Regions from separate parts of the Shouchella phoenicis genome, predicted to be linked through region 1. Evidence: riboswitches for the same ligand, from Rfam matches in the RefSeq annotation. Region 1 holds a riboswitch; the other holds the start of a gene.
The links. Region 1 has a riboswitch for thiamine pyrophosphate ahead of thiD (bifunctional hydroxymethylpyrimidine kinase/phosphomethylpyrimidine kinase). Riboswitches for the same ligand answer to the same signal wherever they lie in the genome.
Positions count from the first base shown of each region.

Region 2: linked by a shared signal. The riboswitch ahead of tenA (thiaminase II) and the one ahead of thiD (bifunctional hydroxymethylpyrimidine kinase/phosphomethylpyrimidine kinase) in region 1 are both predicted to bind thiamine pyrophosphate.

Region 1 covers NZ_JBDFMQ010000001.1:1,405,939-1,414,078, forward strand. The annotation lists gene ABC361_RS07650 (BclA C-terminal domain-containing protein) at 237-1,625, shown strand; gene thiD (bifunctional hydroxymethylpyrimidine kinase/phosphomethylpyrimidine kinase) at 1,686-2,504, opposite strand; TPP riboswitch at 2,574-2,673, opposite strand; gene ABC361_RS07660 (HU family DNA-binding protein) at 2,697-2,972, opposite strand; gene pssA (CDP-diacylglycerol--serine O-phosphatidyltransferase) at 3,195-3,740, opposite strand; gene ABC361_RS07670 (phosphatidylserine decarboxylase) at 3,834-4,652, shown strand; gene mnhG (monovalent cation/H(+) antiporter subunit G) at 4,755-5,123, opposite strand; gene ABC361_RS07680 (Na(+)/H(+) antiporter subunit F1) at 5,110-5,385, opposite strand; gene ABC361_RS07685 (Na+/H+ antiporter subunit E) at 5,385-5,864, opposite strand; gene ABC361_RS07690 (Na+/H+ antiporter subunit D) at 5,872-7,356, opposite strand; gene ABC361_RS07695 (Na(+)/H(+) antiporter subunit C) at 7,349-7,687, opposite strand; gene ABC361_RS07700 (MnhB domain-containing protein) at 7,690-8,121, opposite strand; gene ABC361_RS07705 (Na+/H+ antiporter subunit A) at 8,118-8,140, opposite strand, start outside.
Region 2 covers NZ_JBDFMQ010000001.1:3,056,433-3,064,572, reverse strand. The annotation lists gene ABC361_RS16455 (S8 family serine peptidase) at 1-812, shown strand, start outside; gene ABC361_RS16450 (signal peptidase I) at 862-1,422, shown strand; gene ABC361_RS16445 (TasA family protein) at 1,403-2,110, shown strand; gene ABC361_RS16440 (hypothetical protein) at 2,155-2,727, opposite strand; gene tenA (thiaminase II) at 2,724-3,410, opposite strand; TPP riboswitch at 3,469-3,568, opposite strand; gene ABC361_RS16430 (TerC family protein) at 3,655-4,467, opposite strand; yybP-ykoY riboswitch at 4,511-4,679, opposite strand; gene ABC361_RS16425 (alpha/beta fold hydrolase) at 4,815-5,711, shown strand; gene hflX (GTPase HflX) at 5,934-7,196, shown strand; gene ABC361_RS16415 (hypothetical protein) at 7,251-7,400, opposite strand; gene ABC361_RS16410 (S8 family peptidase) at 7,596-8,140, shown strand, end outside.

The DNA.
Region 1 (8,140 bases):
AGAGAATCTAGACAAAAAAATGAAAAGACGTATTATTTTGTGAATGTTGTATGGATTTTTTGTGGTAAGAACGTAAAAAAATGTTGGGTTCTGCTTATAGTAAATCCATACACGAAGAAAATTGGGTCTTTTATCTCAGTACATGCATGTCGACCACACAATCAAAGTATGTGCACGCAGCATACGATTTATAAGCTGTTCATATACAGCAATAAAATAGGAGGAGCTATAAATATATGGATTATTTTAATTGTGATAACATTCAACGTTTTTCGAGAACTCCTCGTAATGGAGGAGGTTTTCTCCCTGGATCAGGCCCAACAGGACCGACCGGCCCGGTAGGCCCAACAGGACCTCCTGGTGGAGGAACTGGGATAACGGCAATAACAGGTCCAACGGGTCCAACAGGACCGACTGGTCCAACGGGAGCGCCTGGTATCACTGGGGTAACAGGTATCGGATTAGATAATATTATTCCATTTAATGAACTTGTGCGACCTAGTTTAGTAGCAGGTCAGTTCACCTCATTTAACGGAAGCGTCTATCAAGTGCTAGTGAACGCACCTGCAGGTGTTCCAGGAACATCACCTGAATATGAACTCATTATTGGTGATGGGGGAGCAACTGGGATTACAGGCATTACAGGTCCCATAGGTCCAACAGGCCCAACGGGATTAGATGGAGTCACAGGCCCAACAGGTCCAGTAGGTCCAACGGGATTAGATGGAGTCACAGGTCCAACAGGTCCAACAGGTCCAATCGGTCCAACGGGATTAGATGGAGTCACAGGTCCAACAGGTCCAATCGGTCCAACGGGATTAGATGGAGTCACAGGTCCCGTAGGTCCAACAGGCCCAACCGGATTAGATGGAATAACAGGTCCCATAGGTCCAACAGGCCCGACCGGATTAGATGGAATAACAGGTCCCATAGGTCCAACAGGCCCGACCGGATTAGATGGGATTACAGGCCCAACCGGTCCAATCGGTCCGACTGGTGTAACGGGACTAGGCCTGGATGGTGTGACCGTTTTTGATCCAGCAACTGCTCCAGCATTGACGGCGGGACAGTTAGTGTCATTTGAAGGTTCTGTTTACCGCGTCTTAGTGGATGCTCCAACAGGAACACCAGGTGCATCAGCTGACTTTGAATTAGTCCTTCCTGGCCTTGGAGTCACGGGTCCAACAGGCCCAGCAGGTCCAACAGGTCCGGCAAGCCCTACAGGTGAAGCGCTAACGTCTACGTATGCATTCGGTACGAATGGCGGATCAACAATTGCAGTTATTCTTGGAGGTACGACGGTTCCGGTTCCTGATAATCAGCTAGCCGCAGGAATTACGGCAACAGGAGATGGATTTACAATTGACACAGCAGGAACGTATAGTATTTCTTATAATGTAAATCTTACAGCTGGACTGTTGTTAGGATTACGACTTACTGTTAACGGAACACCACTTGCTTCTTCGGAAGTATCTCCGGGTGTGGCTGTTACGAATATACCAGGGAATGTTGTAGCAGATTTAGCAGCTGGTGATTTAATTGAGCTTGAGTTATTTGGATTGTTAGGTGCCGCTGTTTTAGTGGATGGCCAAGGTGCAGCATTAAGAATTGTACGAATCGCATAATGGTAGAAAAAAGGCTTACCGAATAAGTGGTAGGCTTTTTTCTACTTATTAAAGGTGGTTTTAAAGGGGAGTTGTATTGGAGTGGAGGCGGTGTGCCCAATGGTTTGTCGGGCCATATCCGTGTCCTATATTTAACGAATAGGCAATGGCAGAAGATGTATAGTGCTTTGCTTTCTGAACAGCTTTAAAAACAGAAGTCTCTTTTGCTAATTCTGCGCTAATGGCGGCAGAAAACGTACATCCTGTTCCATGTGTGTGCTTTGTATCCGTTCGTGGTGCGTCAAGAGTATGATAGCCATCGCTCGCGCTATAGAATACATCTATGGCATCTCCTTGGAGGCTCCCCCCTTTGACAACCGTGCAAGTAGCGCCAAGTTCATGAACAATTCGTTTGGCTGCTTTCTTCATATCGTCAATGGATGCTATCTTGAATTCAACTAAATCTTCTGCTTCCGCAATATTTGGTGTAACGATGGTGGCTAGAGGAACTAGCGTATCTCGCAAAAACGAACGTACATCTTTTTCAAGTAGGGAATCGCCATTCTTAGCCATCATAACTGGATCGCAAATGTATGGAACGTTCGTAAGCTTAGCCAGTTTATTACTTAAAAGCGTCATCATGTCTTTTTGCGCAATCATGCCTGTCTTAATGGCGTGAGGACAAATATCCTCCAGCACTGCATCTAACTGCATTTCAATCATCTCAATTGGAAGGTGATGAATGCCTCTAACACCAGTTGTGTTTTGTGCCACAATCGATGTCAAGACAGACATGCCGTAAACCTCTAGTTCTTGAAACGTCTTAATGTCAGCTTGAATTCCCGCTCCACCTGTTGGGTCTGTACCGGCTATTGTCAGTGCACGACGTACTGATTCCATTATATATTCCATCCTTTCAAAACAAAAAAACGACCGCATAGAAAGAGGCGGCCGTTTTTTTGAGCAATAGTCATTGCTTTCCCACTTCCCTACGCTAGTTTTACCTAGATCAGGTTGAAGAGTTAAAGGTTTCCCTTTTCTCAGCATTCATGCACCCCTAGTGGAATTTATTTTATACAGTTTGTGCGAATCTTATGAGTTGACTGCGTCTTTTAATTGCTTACCAGGCTTGAACGCAGGGTTTTTAGTTGCTGGAATTTCGATTTCTTCTCCTGTTTGCGGGTTGCGTCCTTTTCTTGCTGAACGTTCTCTAACTTCGAAGCTACCAAATCCAACAAGTTGAACTTTCCCTCCGTTTACTAGAGAATCCGTAATACCTTCAAATACAGCGTCAACTGCTTTTGACGCGTCCTTTTTAGAAATTTCTGCTTGCTCGGAAACTGCATTAATCAGATCTGTTTTGTTCATCTGTAAAAACTCCTTTTCTTTACATAGAATAACGTATTATTCTTTTACACGAGAATAATATGTATACTTGAAATCCGCTTTTAAAGCGGGCAGACGTTACTGCCTGCCCTTAATTTACTCATGAATCCTGCTACTGTCAAGCTAAAAGCAGTAATTTTAGCCAGTTAAGCAATAAAAATAGACTTATGAATCAATTTTTGGCGATTCATGTTGAATGAAGCGTTACACTTTCTTTACCCTAATGTTGCTAATCATTAAACCAGATAAACAAATCATAAAAATAACAAAAAATGTTTCGGGTAATTGGTCATTAAAGAGTGTTGAAAAAGCTAGGATACATCCTGCGCCAGTAATCGGTAATCCAATAAATTCATTGGGAGAATCTGTAATGTTAAAGCGTGCAAGTCTTAAAGCACCACATAAAATAAATAGAACAACGGCAAGTCCACCTACAAAGCTCAATGGCATTAATGTGGCTTGCTGAACGAGTAGAGCAGGGGCTACACCAAATGACACGAGATCACTTAAGGAATCAAGTTGTTTTCCGAGTTCTGATTCAATTTTTAATCGTCTAGCTACCATTCCATCAAAGCGATCAAATAAAGCCGCGAGAGCGATAAATAAAAATCCGTACCAAATACTTCCTTGTAAAATAAACATAATTGCGGTTATCCCAAGGCCTAAATTAATTAGCGTTAATCCATTCGCAATTTGACCTTTAATTTTTTTGCGAGTCGAGACTAATTGATTTAATAAGAACACGTACATTTCACCTCTTTTCGAGTTTATTTACGTGCTATAATACCAAAGTATACCATAAAAAAGCGGGCAATGATGCAAAAAAGCGTTAAAGGTGATGAGATGAAAAGGAAATTTTTTCAAATGAGTATAGAACTAACAAATCGTCAGTGGAGTTCCAATCTGTTAAAACAATTTACGAAATCAAAGCTCAGTAAACCGTTTATACCAATGTTTATTAAAACATATAAGATTAAGCATGAAGAAGCAATTTTGCCATATAAAGAACATGGGAGTTTACATTCGTTTTTTACGAGGCAAATCAACATGGAAAATCGGCCGATTAATCAAGAAGAGAAGAGTGTTGTTTCACCAGTTGACGGAAGATGTGAAGAGGCGGGAGAAATTAAACAAGATGCAACGTTTGTTGTCAAGGGGCAAAGCTACCGCCTGGAAGATATGCTGCAGTCTGAAGCAAAAGCCAAGCAATTTGAGGGCGGTACGTATGTCATTCTCTATCTAAGCCCAAGTGATTATCATCGAGTTCATAGTCCAATGAATTGTCACTTGTCCGAATCAACCACGCTAGGAAGCCGCTCCTATCCTGTGAATGAGCCTGGGTTAAAGTATGGAAGAAAACCTCTGTCGCACAATTATCGTATCGTCAATGACTTGTATCAAGGTGCAATTCAATATGCGATGATTGAAGTCGGGGCAATGAATATAAATTCAATTGTTCGAACGAAAGCAGGGAGTGTATGGGAGAAAGGCGAAGAAGTCGGGTATTTTTCTTTTGGTTCTACGGTTATTTTATTGTTTGAGAAAAATGCATTTTCACTAGCGCTACATGATAAAAATGTAAAAGTAGGCGAAAAGATTGGGACGTTGCAACCAAATAATAGCCATTCTCTCGAGAAAACGAACGTCCGTAAAGCTTTATGAGTGAGTTCCTTCATTCATGAGGCTTTTTTTATCGAACTAAGCGGATGTTTATTTAAAAAAGCGGACATAAATCATGATTTATGTCCGCTACTGTGCGTGGTCCTATTCATTTTTTGCAGGTGAGGCTTTTTCATTATCATAATAAGGCTTCATTTCATCTCTCACCGACTTTTTCGACATAGGGATCCCTATCCGGTAAGCTGATCTAGAAATCAGTAGCGCCGCAACAGGAGTTGTCAAAAAGACGAATAAAATCGTGAGGAGTAATTTGCCGATAAAGAGATCATGCTCATACAGAAAATAGACAAAGGTTGACGTCATGATTAAAATAACGCTTGCTGTTGCATTTTTTCCAGTTGCATGAAGGCGAGAATAGACATCCGGAAAACGAATGAGACCTATACCCGCAGAGAGACTAAAAAACGTTCCTACAGATAGCAAAATGATGATTACCCATTCAGTCGCGGTCAAATAAATTCCCCCTTTCTAGAAACTTAGCAAGCGCAACAGAACCAATAAATGCAAGAATTGCTACTACAAGCACAACTTCTGTATAGGCCATTGTATCTTGAAGAATCATTAAAATCCCAACAAACCCAATTAACATTAAACCAAGTGTATCAAGAGCGGCGATTCGATCTGAATGTGTTGGCCCGATAAAAACACGGATGATGCATAATAAAGCTGCTCCACATTTTATCAATAAGAGCCAGGAGAGAATTGTTTCAAACATTATCTCCGTGTCACCTCCAGTATTCCACGTTCAAATGTATTTTGAACAGAATGAATGATCTCATCTCTATTCCGTGCGTCAAGGGCATGCACGAATATCACATTTGAATCAAGAGAAAATTCAATTGATAATGTTCCTGGTGTCAATGTCATCATGACGGCGAACATTGTTTTTTCTGTTTCTGTTTCCAATCGAGTAGGGACCGCTACGATGCCTGGTGCAACGTCCATTTTCGGACTTAATGCGGTTTTCATTACACTCACATTTGCGATGGCCAGTTCTTTCATAAAAATTAAAATCAACTTAATAAGTGACCATACTCGAGCAAAGTAAAATTCGTATCCTTTAAACCGAATTAGTACAAGAACAACGAAAAAACCAATCGTATACCCTACGACAAAATCGACGATCGTGAAGCTATTCTGAAACAGCATCCAAACAATGGCAAGAACGACGTTAATTAGTAATTGAAAAGCCATACTGTATCTACTCCTTCAGAACCGATTCGATATATACTGCTGGATCAAGAAGTTCATTCGCAATTATTTCAGTGTATGCAAAAAATGGTTCTGCAAAAATACCTAGAATAATCGTTAAAAGAACAAGTGGTGAAATGGCTAATAATGTTGGCGCGATGGATGTATTTGCTTGTTCTTTCGTATGTTGTGGCGCTCCCCAATACACATTCATGAAGATTTTAATCATGGAGAACAGTGTCAGCATCCCAACAAATAGTGAAAGAAAGACTAAGAAATAGCTTGATTCTTCTGCAGCAGCTACAATTAACGGGAATTTACCGAAAAAGCCGCTAAGCGGAGGAATTCCAGCGATAGATAAGCCAAGTATTAAAAACGACCACGCAAGGGTAGGGTGTGTCTTCAGTAATCCACCCATCTTCTTAAGATCCGTTGTTCCTGTTACCTTTTGAGTCGCGCCAGACATTAAAATTAAGCCTGTCTTAACAATCATGTTATGGGCGAGGAAGTAAACAGCTCCTGCAAGTGCGAGAGCAGTATTTAACCCAATTCCCATAATCATATAGCCAATCTGGCTAATAATGTGGAACGATAAAATTCGTTTGTAATCAAATTGTGCGACGGCACCTAGTACTCCGAGCAACATTGTTAAACCACCAAGAACTAACATAATCGTTTGATGAGTAAAACTCACATCGAATGTAAACACGAGGGTATACATTCGGATAATGCAATAGACACCAACTTTTGTGAGGAGTCCACCAAACAATGCTGTAACAGCTGTTGGAGGGCCGACATAAGAATGTGGCAACCAGAAGTAAAGCGGGAATAGCGCTCCTTTTGTAGCAAAAACTAAGAAAAGGAGAACGGCGATCACTTGAAGTGCGCCAGTTTGTTCCACTTCCGCTACACGTTCTGCCATATGTGCGAAGTTTACGGTTCCTAAGACTCCATAAACATAAGCAATTGCTACTAGAAACAACATAGACGAAAATGCGTTTATAACGGCATATTTAAAGGTCTCTCTAAGTTGAAACTTTGTGCTCCCTGTTACCATTAATGCATAAGAAGCGAGTAGCATGACTTCAAAAAAGACAAACAGGTTAAATAAATCCCCTGTTAAGAACGCTCCATTTACTCCTGTTAATAAGAAAAAGAATAGAGGATAAAAGAAATAACGTTCTCTTCGTTTGTCAATTGTTGAGAATGCAAAGAATAAACAAGTTGCACCAACAATGCTTGTTAATACGACCATGAAAGCTGCTAAGTTGTCAGCAACAATAGCGATTCCGAATGGCGCATCCCATCCACCTAAGCCGATGGACATCGGACCTTCTGTATAAACAAGCCAAGCAATGTATAAAGAAATACCTACAAGTGCAACGGCTGTAATTGAACTAATGATTCGTTGCACCATATGTTTCTTTACAAATAAAATTAACAACGTTCCCATTATAAAAGGGACAATAATCGGCAGCATCACAATATTATTCATCTTCAGAACCCCTCAACTTATCAAGATCTTCAGTTTTGTTGACTTTATAGGTTCTATAGGCAAGGACAACGAGAAATGCCGTAATCCCAAAACTAATGACGATAGCGGTTAGAATCATAGCTTGTGGCAAAGGATCTGTTGCTTCACTACCTGAAATGTCAACGAGCGGTGGTGCCCCTTGCCTTAATCCAGCCATTGTTAAAAGCAGCATGTGCGCCCCGTGTGAGATGAGCATGATACCGATAATAACCTTTAATAAGCTTCTACAAAGGATAAAGTATGTCCCAACTGCAAAAAGAACGCCGATGGCAAAAAACATTAGAATCTCCATTTTTATTCATCCTCCGCAATTGTTACTGTAGCCGCCATTGCCATACCTACAACGACGAGGTAGATACCAAAGTCAAACGGAACCGCTGTTGTTAACTCAACTTCGCCAAAAAACGGCAGATCAAAGTAATCGAAGTATTGAGTGAACATCGGATCGCCGAAGACGGGACCAATTAGCCCAACAAAAAGGGAAACAAACAACCCTGTAGCTAAAATACCGGGGTATGAAAAGCGAATGATCCGGTTTGCAACCCGTCTATCAAAAATGACATAAATCAATATGAACGCACTTGCTGTCATTAGTCCCCCAATGAAACCGCCACCGGGGTTATTATGACCAGCAAAGAATAAATAGAAGGAAAACGCAACGAGAAAATAAATGGTAATGGTAATTAGGATCCGTTGCATGACGTCATGGGATTTTGAATACTTCACACGTCTTCGCCTCCTTTAA
Region 2 (8,140 bases), 1.7 Mb from region 1:
CACTGGCTGATTTTAGCTCGAGAGGTCCTGTGAATTATACAGCCGCAATTAAACCAGAAGTAGTAGCCCCTGGTGTAGATGTATTGTCAACTGTTCCAAGCTACATGTCTGGACCGGAGTTTATCGGTGATTATGAATTTTCATATGGAAGATCTTCCGGTACATCCATGTCTTCCCCTCACGTAGCGGGGATCGCAGCGCTAATGCTTCAAGCAAATGAAGGGTTAACGCCAGCAGAAGTGAAAACCAAATTAATGAACACATCTGTACCATTAACGAATGATTACAATGTCTTTGAGGTAGGTGCTGGTCGTGTAGATCCACAAGCGGCGATTGATTCAACAATGATGTTCCAATCAACGATGGACGCTTTACATGTTGAAGATAGCTTACTAACGATAATCCCTGACCGTACAGGCGCACTAAGCTTTGGACCAGTGAGCACGGCAACAGGAAATATTCGTGAGCTTCAAAGCCTTCGTATTTCAAATACAGGTGACGAAGCAAAATCATTTACGGTTCAAACCCAATTTGAAGCTGTGAACGGCACGCTACCAGCAGGAGCAAGTGGGATGACGTTGCAGACAAATAAGTCGATTACCGTTCCAGCTGGTGAAACAGTTACGAGCAATAGTTTCTTAGTTGCACCGAAAATTGCGAGACAAGGATTATATGGTGGCTATATGGTCTTCACGAATAAAGATGATTCATCTGAAGTGTACCGTGTCCCATTTGGAACGTATGTGTCTGAACAGGCAATTGCGGACCTACCAATTGGTCAACCTGTTGTGGCGTCAATTCCAGCATCATAAAAGAATATGCGGGGGAGAGCGTCTCCCCTTCTTACTAAGGGTGTAACATATGGCAAAAAAAATCTGGACAAGTATCCGCTTAGTGCTTATGACGATCTTTTCATTTCTGTTCTTCGTTGTGTTGCTTGTTTTTATGCAAAGTAATGGCGAAGAAGGCGCAGGAATCGAACTATTTGGCTACACTTCTTTTACCGTGTTGTCCAATAGTATGGAGCCGACGTTTCATGCCGGCGACGTGATTATTATCGAACAAAATGAAGACGTAAGAAATGGGGATGTCGTCACGTATATGACGCCAGAACGCCGCTTGTTTACCCATCGAATTGTTGGTGAAGAAAGGGAAGACGGGAAAACCTTTTACACAACGAAGGGAGATAATAACTCTATTGAAGATCGACTCCCCATTGTTGATGAGCAAATTGTAGGTGTTCACCGCTTCACGATACCAAAAATCGGGCTGATCTCCGAGTCAATTCAAAATAATGTTGATATGCGCTATGTTGTTTTTATTCCTTTAGTCATTTTTCTCATTATAACCATCATGGAATTTACGCAAAAAAACCATAAGAAACCTGAGGAGGAGCAACTTTATGAAAAAGAAAGCACTTAAACTCTCATTACTAGGTACGGCATTCGCAGGAGCATTAGTTTTTACAGCGACATCAACAGGGTCATTTGCCTGGTTCACAGATTCAGTGGAAGCAACTGGTGAGATTCAAGGGGGAACGTTGGAGTTAAACAATGGTGAAGACATCAATGGATCAATTGTGGAAGCGTCAAACTTTGCACCATCTCAACTCATCTTTGGGGATTGGTTGTCCGTTGAAAATACGGGGACCCTTGATACACACTTGCAAGCGACTTATGCACACAACGTTAACTTAGAAGTGCCAATTGACGCTTACAAAGTCGGGTATATTGCGCTTAAGTATACTGTCGCTCCAGGAAGAGATGTTTATGAAGATGCACAGTACCGTTTGGATCAACTTTTCAACGGCGTAACGAATGAAGTTCAGACGTTTTCAGCTGCATCGAATGCAGGTTCCGATGATGTTGAGGTTTTAGTTGCATTAGTGGATGAAAGTGATTACGACCAAAACACTGGTGAGCTTTTCTTAGGGGATGGAGCGCAATCAGGAACGGATAATGAATTTTGGCAGCTTGACGAGGGGCAGTACATTGACCTTAATTTTGGTGTGAAGCTTGATGCGAATGCTGGAAATGAATACCAGGGGGCTGTTTATCAAGCTGTTCTGGAAGTTTTAGCGAAACAAACAGATAATGGGTCTGAATATTAATCGTGAGAAGAGACCGGTCTGGCATATGCCGAGACCGGTTTTTTTCATTGTGGATAATGAGAAGTTAAATACGAGACTGCCTCTTCTTTTGTTACGTCTAGCTGGAGTAATCCTTTTAAAAGGGTTTGTTCATATGATGAAGCAGGCTTGGTTTCCTGACTTTGCGGCCAATCCTGATCGGAGGTAAATGTTAAAACGGGTAGATCGTTCATAAAGCCAGCTACAACCAGTTTGTTATACCAACCGTCTGCTAGTGTGAGTGAACCTTTTTTGTATAATTCGTCAAAATCGATTGAAAGAACATCGAGCTGATTTTCTTGTTTTACAACATCGATAAATTGCTCGGTTGTAATAAGGTAAGCTTTCGAATACGTGTGCGTGTGTGGATTGACCTTATTCCGAATAAAAGCGACTCCTCCAAGCCCCCATTTTGTTTGCTCCTTTGCAAAATAGAGATCATAGGGTAACCGAAACGGGGTCGAGCAAAGAGGAGGGGTACGATCCCGAGCTCCTCGTTCTATTTTTAATGAGCCATTAGGTCGCCCACCTTGAATATAACAAAGAAAACGCTCTTCAAGCATGTTCGATCCATAGCTTGCATACCATACGTGCGTCATGTAACAGCCTCAAGCGACACAGGCCATGATTCTTTCGTGTACGCCATTTCCCAAAAGGCGTATTCTAATTGACAGCTTTTCAAAAAATGATCAAGCATGTCCTGTTTTTGAGCTGCTGTCGTATCCTTTGCGAGTTCATCGAGGCGGTTACAAAAAACGGTTGTAACGCTCATCTCGCCACCGGAACGATAGAAAGAGATCCATTCGAAAAACGGATGGTCTTCTGTAGGTTGGAAGGTTTCGTATAAATAATCGCCAATCACTTGATAAGTCCATGGGCAAGGAAGTAACACAGCTAGAACATCTGCCAACGATCCTTTTTGAGCAACATCAAGCATATGCCTTGTGTAATGATGGGCAGTTGGTGCTAATGGTTCGTGGTGCAAATCGTCATAAGAGACTCCTGCGACTCGGCAAAAATTATTGTGCGGGTGAATTTCGCTGTGGAGAATAAACGAAATTTGCTCATTAAACATGGCAATATCGTCTCTTGATGTGCTTTTGTTAATCGCTAATCCATAAATTTGCATAAACGTGTTTAAGTACTCAAAATCTTGTTTGACGTAGTGGATTAAAGCTTCAGGCTCTAACGTACCTTTCCCGATGCCTTGAACAAATGGATGCTGAAGAATTGCTTCAAATACGGGGTTTGCTTTCTGTCTTAACTCGTTACTAAAACGCATAAAAAATGACCTCCTTTTTTGTTCACAAAGGGAGGACCCTAAAGGAGTGTCAGCAAATAGCGCTGCAGCTCCACTTCCCTACGCTGGTATTAACCAGATCAGGTTCAAAGGGTCAAAGCTAAGCTTTTCTCAGTCATAAGACGCCCCTAGTGGTTCTTTATTAGTGAACCATACATTGACAGATTATTCAATTCTTTTTACGTAAAAAAAGCATGGCGCTTAAACCATGCTTCAAACGTATTGGTTAACCTTCGACTTGTTTTTCTGCTCGTTTTTCGATTTCCGTTTTCGTTTCTTCTCCCTCGCTTGGTTTTTTAGATAAGAACCATCCGCCAAGCACAATTAAGACAAGTACACTGTAGAAGAATAGTTTCCAACCTGTTGAGTGTGGAAATTCATGCGGAATGACACCTATTGCATCATGAGCCAGAACTTGCACAGCGAGCTTTACGCCTACCCAGCCGACGATAATGAAAGCAGCTGTTTCGAGTCCAGGTCGTTTTTGTAAAAGCACAACAAATTTTGAAGCAGCGAAACGCATGATTAGAAGACCGATAAATCCGCCTAAGAAAACAACGACAAACTGTCCGACATCCATGCTTCCAACGGTTCCAAGTCCTGTAGGTGTTAGTGCAGTTGCAAGCGCGACAGCAGCTAAGATTGAATCAACTGCGAATGCAATGTCAGCAATTTCAACTTTAAATACCGTTGTCCAGAACCCACTGCCTTTTTTCACTTTGGTTATCCCAGCGGCTTGCTCCTGTTTTTTGACAATATGTTTTCGGAACAAATGATTTAAGGCAATAAATAATAAGTATGCGGCACCAAGTGCTTGAACTTGCCAAACATCTACTAAGAACGAAATGACAAATAACGAAGCTAATCGGAAAACGAATGCACCAGCTAAGCCGTAAAACAACGCTCGTTTACGTTGTTCATCGGGCAAGTGTTTCACCATAATAGCTAAAACGAGTGCATTATCTGCAGCAAGAATCCCTTCTAAAGCAATAAGAACAAGTAATACCCAGCTATACTCTAACAATAAAGCTGCATCCATAGTCAACACGCCTCTCTTTGTTTGCACCCCTTAGGTTCGACAAAAACAGGTTTTTTATGAATACAAAAAGACCCCTGCCTTGTACGAACGAGGCAAAGGTCTTGCTAGACATTATGTATATCATGCCAAACAAAGCCGGTGGAATTTCTCCACGTAATGACGACTTTGGTTCAAGTTATAGAAACTTGCAGCTACTCCCCTTTGAAGGAATGTATGTGATTGTTAAAAATAGTATATGTGAAGACGAAAGATCCGTCAAGAAAAATTTCAAAATAATGAAACGGGCGAGCATAATGCGTTTCTAATTCGGGTAGAGATGAATAATGACGAAAAGGATGTGGTGTAAGGTGCGACTTGAACATCGTATGATTGAAGCAAATGGCTATCATTTTCATGCTGTTTGTGCAGGACCGAAAGAAGGCGAACTCGTTTTAATGTTACATGGTTTTCCAGAGTTTTGGTATGGATTTAGGCATCAAATTACTGAGCTTGCCGAGAATGGTTATTATGTTGTTGTACCCGATCAAAGAGGCTATAACGAAAGCGATAAACCTCAGGCGATTGAATCGTATACACTTGATGAACTGCGCGATGACTGTGAAGCGATGATTGACTTTTTTAAAAGAGAGCGTGCGATTGTCATTGGGCATGATTGGGGCGGTGCGGTGGCCTGGCATTTAGCTGCAACAAGACCAAATCGTGTGAAGAAACTCATTCCAGTAAATATTCCTCATCCTGCTGACATGCCAAAAGGAATGCTGAAAAATCCGACTCAGTTGGTTCGAAGTCTCTATATGGTGTTTTTTCAATTACCTTATGTGCCGGAAAAGGTATTAAAGGCAGATGCCTTTAAGTATATGGCGAAAGGGTTAGAGTGGACAGGTCGTCATGGTGCATTTGACAAAGAGGAATTAGAGCATTACCGAACAGCTTGGTTACAGCCAGGGGCGATCAAAGCGATGTTAAATTGGTATCGAGCAGTACGAATTGATTTTCGTCACGGATGGAAGGCTCTTGACTTTAAGATTGACGTGCCTACTACGATCCTTTGGGGGCTGAATGACCCATTCTTATCTAAGACACTGGCGAAAGAAAGCTTGAAACGATGTACACAAGGTGAGCTTATTTATATTGGAGATGCGACGCACTGGGTTCACCATGAATATCCTAGCATCATTAATCATCTAATAGTAAAGAGTCTAAGCAAAAACGAGTCTCAATCGGAGCAAGTTCTGAGCGACTAGGCAACCGAGATTTACATTGCTCTCTTTCTAGTGGTACGATACGTTTATTCAGGTAAAAGGAGGGATCGTTCAGATGATTCACGTTCCGATCTCGAGAAAGAATGATTAAATGCAAGATGCATCACCTGTAGACGATGGTAGTTAAATGTCCTTCGTTTATCCACAGGCTGAGGCGTGTGTGCTTTTTGTGTATCACAAAATGATGGAGGTCTTTTAACACTTATGATTGAAACAAATACAAGAACAATTCAAGATATCATTGTCGTTGGTGTAGAACGGCAAGAAGATGAACATTTTCAATATGGGATGGAAGAGCTTGAAAATTTGGCGAAAGCGCTCGATTTAAATCCGGTTGCTTCATTGTCGCAGAAACTTCGTACGCCCAAGCAAACAACGTATATTGGGAGTGGGAAAGTTAATGAACTTTCGAGATTGGTCGAAACATGTGACGTAAACTTAGTCATTTTTAATGATGAGCTTTCTCCTTCGCAAATTCGAAACTTAGAGAAAGAGCTTGAAGTGACAGTTTATGACCGAACAATGCTCATATTAGATATATTTGGCGAGCGGGCAAAAACGAATGAAGCACAGCTCCAAGTTGAAATTGCACGACTTAAATACTTGTTGCCTCGGCTTGTAGGCATGCGCGCATCATTAAGTAGACAAGGGGGAAGTGGATCTGGCTTAGCAAACCGTGGGGCTGGTGAAACGAAGCTCGAGCTTGATCGAAGAAAGATTGAAAGTCGTATAAGCGCGTTAGAGAAAGATCTTGAAATGATTGTTGATCGTCGACAGACGCAACGACAAAAGCGTAAAAATGAAGGCATTCCTGTTGTAGCATTAGTAGGCTATACCAACGCCGGGAAATCTTCTTTGTTGAATGCAATCGTATCGGACAAAAATGACAAGCACGTTTTTGAGAAAGATATGCTGTTTGCTACACTTGACACATCTGTAAGACGTGTTGAATATAAGAAAAATCTACCGTTCTTACTTGCTGATACGGTTGGCTTTGTTTCTAAATTACCCACTCATTTAGTTAAAGCGTTTCGCTCAACGTTAGAGGAAGCGAGAGAAGCTGATTTGCTTCTTCACGTTGTTGATTATTCGAGTGATTCTTATAAACAAATGATGAAAACAACGGAAAACACATTAAAAGAGCTAGAGATTGATCAACCTTCTGTGACCGTCTTTAACAAAATCGATCGTGCCACCAATACTGGCTGGGCAACGAAAAAGGATGAACGGTTTATATCTGCTAAAGAAGGTACCGGGGTAAATGAATTAATTGAAACCATTCAAACCCGGGTATTTCAGCATTTTGTACAAGAAGAACTTTTCATCCCCTTTGATGAAAGTAAAGCATTTGCATATGTGAATGAGCATACGCACGTTCTTAATCAAACGGAAAATGAAACTGGATGGCATGTGACAACGTTTATGCATGAAAAGCATAGTGCGACATTGTCAGCATATAAGCAGTAACGATAAAAGAGACCATAGTTGGTCTCTTTTTCGCTGAATTGGAAAGTTTAATCCTTAAATGGAATCTCGCAAATCGGCCTTAGCTTTCTCAATGGTTGACTGTTCATACCAGTGACTATACGTAAGGATATGACGAGATAATCGTTTATTAATAAGGGGTTTATTAGGTTTGTGGTCTCCTTTAAATGGAGCAAGTGTTTCCATGAAAACGCCTCCTTTTTTAGTCATTATTGACAATAGTTATCTGTTTTAACCGTAACTTTTAAGGAAATGTTAACAAGAAATTAACAGAATTTTCCCAATGGAGATTTCGGTTTCCCAATACAAAAAAGTTCAGATATTTGCTAATTTTAAATTACCAGCTGCGCAGGTTGGAACATTTTGAGGAGGGAAAACGAATTGAATAAGAAAATGGGGAAAATTGTAGCCGGAACAGCTCTAATCATATCTGTAGCATTTAGTTCATCAATCGCTCAAGCGGCAGAAGAAGCAAAGGAAAAATACCTCATTGGCTTCAACGAAGAAGAAGCGATGTCACAATTTGTTGATCAAATTGATGGCGATGAGGTTTCCATCTCTGCACAATCAGAAGATGTAGAAATTGATCTCCTTCATGAATTTGATTTTATCCCTGTTTTATCTGTTGAACTCGATCCTAACGACGTGGATGCATTAGAACTCGATCCAGCCATCTCTTATATTGAAGAAGATGCGGAAATGACAACAATGCAGACGGTGCCTTGGGGCATTAATCGTGTACAAGCTCCTGTAGCACAAAGTAGAGGTTTCACTGGTACAGGCGTCCGAGTAGCTGTATTGGATACTGGGATTTCAAATCACTCTGATTTAAGAATCCGCGGTGGAGCAAGCTTCGTTCCAGGAGAGCCAAACATTAGTGATGGAAATGGTCACGGTACACATGTTGCTGGTACAATTGCTGCGTT